Desulfosediminicola ganghwensis: one gene and its partner. The protein of the gene in region 2 interacts with the protein of the main gene of each other region in a pairwise test. Links are inferred from orthologs where the notes say so. Each region holds a gene or a part of one and is shown on either strand. Other genes may lie near its edges.

Region 1 (2,995 bases), 780 kb from region 2 along the record:
TCTCTTTATATAAGGCAACCTCAGTGCGAGTAACAATCACCCTCTAAAATTATTTATTCTTACCACATCCTGCGGACTCAGCGTGGGGCAGCAGCATGATCCCCGTCAGAAACTTTCAATAGCGGTTGTGATTATCATCTCTTCCATGGTACATTCGCAACCCGCGAAAATTCATCTCACCCCAACTATTTTTTTTAGAATTTCTTAGGATAGTGTCTGCTAATTTATTGTTACCGGTTTATGCTGGGGAGGGTCAACTATGTTATCAGTATGTTTTTACGCCTTTAGCTGTCAGGAGTTTTATTGATGGGAATAACGCTGCTTATAGCAGAGAAACCAAGTGTTGGTAAGGATCTCGCCAGTTACCTGGGAATCGTGGGCCGTGGCAAAGGTTACTACAAATGCAAGGGGGATATTGTCTGCACCTGGTGCGTAGGCCACATCCTTGAGCAGGCCGACCCGCATGTCTATAACCCCAGATTCAAGCGGTGGCGTGCTGACGATCTGCCGATAATTCCGGATGAATGGATACTCGAGCCAATTCCACGTTCCAGGGAACAGCTGGCTATAATTGAAGGTCTTTTGAAAAATTCCGACAAGGTGATCAATGCCGGAGATCCCGAGAGGGAAGGGCAGCTGATCATAGACGAAGTTCTCGATTACCTGGGATACACCGGCCCGGCGGATCGGCTCTGGATCTCGGCGCTTGATGTGCGGACTATCGAAAAAGGATTCAAGAGCCTCAAAGACAATAACGAGTTCAGAAATATCAAAGATGCCGCCATCTGTCGCTCAAATGCTGACTGGCTGGTGGGTATCAACGTCACCCGTGGCCTTACCCTGGCAGCCGGCCAGAACAATGTACTCTCAGCTGGCAGGGTGCAAACGCCGACCCTGGCGCTGGTGGTGGACCGGGACCGGGAAATCGAGCAGTTCACCAAGAAACCCTATTGGGTATTACGGGCTACTGTCCAGCATCCTGAAGGCAATTTTGTCGCAACCTGGGAACCGGACGAATTAACTTCCGGGCTAGATGCAGAGGGCAGGTTGGTCAACCCGGCAGTGGCAGAGCAGGTAATCGCCAAGGTCAGCGGTAAAGATGGAGTCGTAAAAAGTAAAAAAGATACCCTCAAGCGGAAGAGCCCGCCCTTGCCGTTTCTGCTCTCAGATTTGCAGAAAAAAGCGGAAGACAAGTTCGGCTACTCGCCTAAGCAAACCCTGGATATTGGCCAGGGGTTGTATGAGAAGCATAAAGTCCTTACCTATATGCGTACAGAGTGCAGGTATTTGCCCAACGAAATGTTTGAGGATGCACCACGTGTTCTGGCCACTTTGCGAGCCCAGAATATGGAAGGGGCGCATGAGGCAGATCCCACAATTCAGTCCCCGGCCTGGAACACGAAAAAGCAAGGTGCCGAGGCCCATCATGGAATAATTCCCACAGAGGTGAAACCGCCGCGTCTCACTGAAGAAGAGTGGAACATATACCAGCTGGTGGCAAAGAGATTTCTGAAACAGTTCTACCCGGATTATCAGTACTACTCCAGCTCGATAGTGGCAGAGGTCGAAGAAGAGCTGTGGAAGGGCAGCGGAATTGCCATCAAGGATAAGGGGTGGATGGTGCTGAACGATCAGCAGACCAAAGAGAAATTGCTGCCTCGAGTGAAAAAAGGTGATCCTGTTGGCATAGAGCAGGTGGAAAAGGAACAGAAGTTCACCAAACCACCCAGCAGATTCACCGAGGCATCTCTGCAGGTTGCTATGACCGAGGTACATAAATATGTGGATGACCCTGTGATCAAGGCACGCCTCAAGGAAAACTCGGGGATTGGCACCTCTGCTACCAGAACCAATATTATCGGTGAGTTGCAGAACCGCACCTATCTGGAGAAGAAGGGTAAGGTGCTCATTTCCACACCCCTTGGCCGGGAACTGATTGATAAAATCCACCCGTCGCTGAAGAATCCAGGCATGACGGCAATCTGGGAGGATGCTCTTAACAGAATTTGTGAGGGAGATCTTGACCGGGAGGCGTTTATGGCTGAACTCACCCGGCGAATGTTGAACATGGTGCGTTATGCCCTTGCTACCAGGTTCTCCGAAAAGGTTACCGGCAAGATATACAGATGCCTCTGCGGCGGTCGACTTTCCAGGCTGGAGTCGAAAACCAAGAAAGGGCGATTTTTCTGGGTGTGTGACGCTGGTGAGGAGAAAGGTTGTCCGCTTCGTTCGGACTACAATGGTGCCCCCGGCGCTGCTTTTATGGATAGGCCTGAGACAGGGCCGAAATGTCCTCACTGTGAAAAAGGCTATCTCATCCGTTATGAAAGCAACAGAAGAATGGGCAGTTACTTCTGGGCATGTTCCACAGGAAAGGAAGGGAAATGTCCTCTTTTGCGGGATGAAAATGGTACACCGGGTGAGCCGCTCATCGATCCCAACGCAGCCAAGGTGCCTTGTCCTGCTGAGGGGTGCAAAAAACAGATGACGCGAATACGTTCCATGAAGAATGCCAATTTCTATTTCTGGAAATGTGAAAACGCAAGTCACCCCTTACGGCATGATAACAATGGCCAGCCGGGTGATATTATGAATTTCGATCAGCGACGGGGAGATAACCGCCAGCAGCAGCGTCCGGCCCAAAATCCGACTGTTGCAAAAAAAGATGCGGCTGATCAGGCTTGATGAAACAGGAAGAGAATCAGGAGAAATTGAGAACATGAGAAAATCAGGTGATTCCACCCTGGTCTATTCAACCGAGACTGGTGGGCGATGTCCCGATTGCGGGCAACAATTAAAGAAGTGTCGTTGTGCTCCAAAGCGGCAGGATGTGCCGAATGACGGCGTGGTCAGGGTGAGCCGCCAGACCAAAGGACGCAAGGGAAGCGGGGTTTCGCTGGTTAGCGGAGTACCTCTGGTCGGGGCAGAACTCAAAAAGCTGGCTAAAGAACTGAAGCAGAACAGTGGTACCGGCGGCACAGTGAAAGACGGTATT
Region 2 (5,851 bases):
TAAAATGCAAAACTACCTACTTTACCACTAAACAGCAAAAAGTGAAACCATCCTGTTATCCACATCGACCAAAACCATCGCAAACTCACAACCATCACAATCGACTTTAAATAAACCATTTAAGCAATGTCGCATAATGTATATTATGTATATATATAAATAATACAATAAGAACAAGCACATACAGTCTTTGTCTCCCCGGGTCGTTCTCACCTTCATTGCTGAATCAGCCGAACATCAAGAACTTAAAGAACTGCATGAACAATACATTTAGGCTGATCGATAACCAGGGTTATGCTTTGTTCCAGAGAAAATCTGATGATGGTTTGGGTGTTCCCATTGAATCATTTGCTTTTGGCAATATGCATTTTATTTCTGTCTCATCCTCCAGTGGAAAAATCTGCAGCATGTGCGCTATGCGATTTGCCCTGCTCTGATAAAAATGGATTTACGCATCCCATTGAGAATTGAGAAAACGTAGATGTTTTTTATTCACCTGAGAATTCCTGCTTTATAGAGCCTTCCTGTTCCTTTGGGCGCGTTGAGAATCACAAAATTCTGATCAATATTTTTCAACTCATAAATATTCGCCCTGGAAACAGCTAACTTGACCTTGTTTTCTTGCCGGATAGGATCTGAATGGCAATTGAAGTCAAATCAAGCAATACGCTTCTCCAGAAAATCGTCTGATTTGGATATGTGGCTGTAAAGCCGCAATTATTTACCTTTTAAAGAGAAAAAACAGGCTATTGGCTGAATTCAGACCCTGATCTGTAATCTGATGCTCAGTAAGACCTCTCCTCAAAGAAAGATAAGACGACTTTTTCCAAAAAAAGAAATTTCCTCCAGGGATGGCTAAAATACAAGCATTAGCAACACATGACAATGCTTTCTCTTCGGAATTATTGCAGGAAAAAATACAGTTGGATTGGATTTTGGCGGTCAGGATGCTATGTGTGCCTCGTATGAAGCGGATAATTCGTTATAAAAATAAAATTTCTTTAAATTCGCACTTCTGAAGGCATAATTCTAAAAAGCACCCGGCAATGTCGCATAATGTTAGCGGTCGGGATGTTAATGATGACGCTTATTGACAAAAAGTCAGTGAAAGTGTGTTCTCAGATCTCTATTATTCGGAGTTGCCACTCCACAGAACCTCGAAATCTATTCATCATTGGTGTAAAAGTGATTGATCTCTCAGGTTGCTTCTTCACTTCTGAGATCCGCTCCCCTAAACCGAAACCAATAGCACGATAATTCGAGTATTTACCACGCACAATAAGCTGTAAATGCTGTCCAAGCCCACCTATTGCCTTGCAGGAAATTACCTGCGCTTTTGGATCGGTGAAAGTCGGTTTTTCGTTTTCCGGGCCAAACGGCTCTAATTTCATCAGGTAATCAATGGCATTCCCGGACATTACCTCGTCCAGATTACATTCTATGTTGAGAGTGTTGCCTTGAGCACCCTGTAAAATATTCATTTTTTCAAGCTCAACATGGCGACTCATCTCTTCTCTGAAAGATTCTATGTTGTTTGCAGCAATTGATAAGCCGGCAGCCATAGCATGCCCGCCGTATTTTCCCAGGAGATGTGAACAATTGTGAAGACAACCCAGCAGGTCTATTCCCTCAACAGAACGCCCAGACCCTTTGTATGAAGTCGATTCATTTTCACCCTCTTCTGCAAATACAACGGTTGGCTTCCGGTACACATCCACTATTTTTGACGCGACAATACCGATAACTCCCGGGTGAAAATCACCAGCAACTACTATAGCGGATTTTTCAGCAAGGTTACCCCGCTGTATCAATGTTAAAGCAGTTTCTAGGTTATCTGAACAAATAGACTTTCTTCTTTCATTGTATGATTCCAGCTTTTTTGCCAGATCGCTTCCTGAGGTATGGTTGTCACAGGTCATCAGCTCGACAGCGACATCAGCCGTACCAAGTCTTCCAGCGGCATTGATGCGTGGCCCAATTGAAAATCCTATGTCTTCAGAGGTTAAAAGTGAGCCGTAGAGTCCGGCACTCTCCAAGAGATATCGCAAGCCTGGAATTGAAGAATTGGGTAATGCCTCCATACCTGCCCGTACCAGGATACGATTGGTTTCTGTTATTTCCACGAGATCCGATACAGTTCCAAGAGCTACAAAGCCAAGATAATCTTTGAGATTTGGCTTCTCGTTCTCCCTGAAGTACCCATGTTTTTCTAATTCTGACCTGACGGCTGCGGCAAGGTAGAAGGCAACACCAACTCCGGCCAGCTTTTCGCTGGCAAAATCACAACCGTCCTGATTAGGGTTGAGGATTACACAACCAGGTAAATCCCCTAAAGGGAGCTGGTGATGATCTGTGACTATAACTTTTCCACCAAGTTCGAGAATTTCTGCAACTTCCTTGCTGTTTGAAATTCCGCAGTCGACAGTAATGAGAAGGAAATTATCAATTGAATGCGTACTCTTGAGTTGTTCAAACACCTCAGTGTTCAGGCCATAACCATCTTTTAACCTGTTCGGGATATGCCAATATGGTTCAATGCCTAATTTTCTGAAGAAATTTACTAAAAGTGAAGTCGCTGTGGTGCCGTCAACGTCATAATCACCCCAAATGACGATATCATCGCCCTCCTCTACCCCTTTGACAATGCATTCAACTGCCTGCTGCATGCCCTTCATATTTAAAGGATGCGGAAGAGTTTCGAGTTTAGGGTGAAGGAAGCGAAAAATATCCTGATCATCTGTGATGTTTTTTTTGGCGAAGATTTTTTTAATAAGTTCTGGAAGTTCGTCTTGCATATTGTCTCTGGCTTTAAGGAATTTAGTATCTATTTATTGCTGTTTTTGCAGCCAGTTAGACATATGATCAATTATGATTTTTTTGTTTTCAACTTCAAACCATTCAAGATCGGTAATTTTGTTGAACCAGGTATACTGGCGCTTAGCGTATCGCCTGGTATCACGGGCAAGATATTCCATCATTTCCTCGTAATTCCACAATCCGCTCAAGAAGTTCAACATATGCCGGTAACCTATAGACTTCATGGAGTTGAGATTTTCATGATAACCCATCTTGAGGAGCCCCATAACCTCCTCTTCCAATCCCTGTTCAAGCATGATCTCAGAACGCATATTGATACGCTCATAAAGTTTCTGCCGATCGCAGGTTAAACCAACCTGCAAGATGTTATTCACTATCCCGTTTTGCTCTGACTGTTTCTGGCGACGCAGATGCTCAGACCAGGGAACCCCGGATGCAAGGTAAATCTCAAGCCCTCTGATTATTCTCAAAGTATCGTTGGGATGGATTCTATCGGCGCTAATACGGTCACATAGGGATAATTCCTCGTGTAGTTTCGAGGTGCCTTCGCTTGCCGCTCTCAGCTTAAGCTGTTCCCTGATTTCACGATCTTCGGGAACACCGGCAAAGAGACCGTCAACAAGTGCCTTGAGGTAGAGTCCAGTGCCTCCGGTAAGTAAAGGTGTTTTACCTTTTGCAATGATTGCAGCAATTGCGGCGGCAGCTTCTTTGACAAAACGTGCCGCATCATATTCCTCATCGGGGTAAGCAACATCAATAAGATGATGAGGGATCCCCGCCATCTCTTCCGGCTTGATTTTCGCGGTACCGATATCCATGAATTTGTAAACCTGCATGGAGTCAACACTAATGATTTCGCAGTTACAAACCCTGGCTATTTCCAGGGAGAGATCTGTTTTGCCTATAGCTGTGGGACCAACAAGAGCAAGTACCGGGGTGTTCGTCAGTTCTTGGTAAATAGTGTCTGTGGATTCGGTCATCATTTAAAAGTGATATGGTTTGCGAGCTGTGCTGATCGCTTTTCGCCTATTCCAGGTATTTTTTCAAGTTGTTTTATCGTTGTTACCGGACCATACTGCCTGCGGTGTTGCACTATCCGTTCTGCCATGGCAGGACCGATCCCGGGCAGTGTCGACAGAAGCGAGTAGTCAGCGCTATTGATAGGTACAGGTTCAAAGAAAAACGGTGTCAGATGAGAAGCTCTATCTCTATCATCATCAACGGATTCATCATGTTGCTCATTTACAAGTGTCAACTCACCATTTACCTGACGAAGCATTACCTTCTCCGTTACGACAGTGCTGCACCCCAGTTCAGAGTAAAATTGACCTAAAGCTTGGGTTATCAGGTATATGGCAGCTAATACGAGCAGAATCAGCTGATTAGCATCTAGATTACGAAATTCTCTCATTAGATCTGACGTTAATCTCACAATTAGAAGATTGAACCGCATGGATATCTAATCTATCGCATCAGAAGTCACCAGGAGTCTGTTGGATTAAACCCTTTTTGACTAACTCATCGTTATCGAATGAAAAATAATGCTCGCAATGTCAAAAATATGGCTCTGCTTATTTTTCCTTCGATGCCTCGATTTGAGTGAAAATCGCAATAGTCCGACAGTCTCCTAGAATGTATCTTGAAAAGGGATTATTGCAATATTCATTTGCCGCTGTCAGAATTCGATTAGCCAAAAGGAACGTTTTTTCCTTGTGTTGCCTGAAATCTGGCTGTATAAACCTTGCTTCCAGTCAAAAAATGTTACCGAACATCCCTTGATGGGTACAAGGTGCTTTCGGTAAATGCTAAAACCCATGTAAATCAAATCGGATAAGTAAAGTGATGGATTCAGCAAACACATTTAACATAGTACTCGTTCAACCTGAAATTCCACCAAATACCGGCTCTATAGCCAGGCTGTGCGGAGCAACAAAAACCATTCTTCACCTTATTCATCCACTGGGTTTCTCCACTGATGATAAACATTTAAAGCGTGCAGGGCTCGATTATTGGCAATATGTAGACATTGTTTACTGGGATAGCCTTGATGACTTTTTAGAACAGCAGGATGAAAAAAGGCTCTACTTTTTCACCACAAAAACTGACAAGCCTTTTACAGACGCACAATACAAACCCGGTGATTTCCTTATTTTTGGCAGAGAAACAAAAGGGTTGCCTGAAGAGATAAGAACATTGTATTCTGACCGTTGCTATACGTTACCCATGCAAAGTCCTGATATCAGGAGTCTGAATCTAGCAATGACCGCGGGTATCGTCCTCTACGAAGCACTACGACAGAACAATTACACGATTTAAGTTAACAGTTTTCAGTAAGGAAATTGTGTTGTTATCCAAGGAGAATCCTAAAATGCCAGAGAGAGTCTTTAATTTCAGTCCAGGGCCCGCCACCCTTCCCTACGAAGTTCTGCAGCAGGCAAGCAAAGATATTGTCAATTTCAAGGATTCAGGTATCGGACTCATCGAAATCAGCCATCGCTCAAAAGAGTTCATGGCAGTTATCGAAGATGCCGAATCGCTTTTGCGCGAGCTTATGGCGATTCCCGATAACTACAAAGTACTCTTTCTTCAGGGCGGAGCTTCAAGCCAATTTTTTATGGTGCCGATGAATCTTATGGTTGGGAAAAAGGCAACTTATCTCAATACCGGCACCTGGTCAAAAAAGGCCATTAAAGAGGCAAAGCTTTTCGGTGATGTCGATGTGGCATTTTCCAGTGAAGAGGATAGTTTCAATCGCGTGCCAAAGCAGCAGGAATACAGTGTCGCAGATGATTCAGAATTTCTCTATTTTGTCTCGAACAACACCATCTACGGCACCCAGTTTCATGAGATGCCGGAAACTGAAAAGATGCTTGTTTGTGATATGTCTTCCGACATTCTTGCCCGAAAGATAGATGTTTCCAAATTCGGTCTTATATTTGCGGGTGCCCAGAAAAATCTTGGGCCGGCTGGTGTTACCTTGGTGATTATCAGGGAAGATCTTCTTGGTAAAGCACCTGAGAGTACGCCTACCATG

Evidence for each region. Proteins that work in one complex are often made in the same cells at the same time.
Region 1: the proteins of recJ (region 2) and FCL45_RS18290 interact in binary tests that used the Escherichia coli proteins (3 or more experiments, as listed by UniProt). The link is inferred for Desulfosediminicola ganghwensis from one-to-one orthologs.

What each region holds. Positions count from the first base shown.
Region 1 is NZ_CP050699.1:4,278,897-4,281,891, reverse strand. It holds FCL45_RS18290 (DNA topoisomerase 3), read left to right. Parts: upstream 1-306; coding sequence 307-2,685; downstream 2,686-2,995. Other genes in the region: FCL45_RS18285 (translation initiation factor Sui1), read left to right, coding at 2,720-2,995.
Region 2 is NZ_CP050699.1:3,500,634-3,506,484, forward strand. What follows is about bases 458-3,368. They hold recJ (single-stranded-DNA-specific exonuclease RecJ), read right to left. Parts: upstream 2,796-3,368; coding sequence 1,119-2,795; downstream 458-1,118. Other genes in these bases: miaA (tRNA (adenosine(37)-N6)-dimethylallyltransferase MiaA), read right to left, coding at 2,829-3,368. Outside these bases: more of miaA, read right to left, coding at 3,369-3,800; FCL45_RS14910 (helix-hairpin-helix domain-containing protein), read right to left, coding at 3,797-4,096; tRNA (uridine(34)/cytosine(34)/5-carboxymethylaminomethyluridine(34)-2'-O)-methyltransferase TrmL, read left to right, coding at 4,660-5,133; serC (3-phosphoserine/phosphohydroxythreonine transaminase), read left to right, coding at 5,186-5,851. UniProt on the Escherichia coli protein: Single-stranded-DNA-specific exonuclease.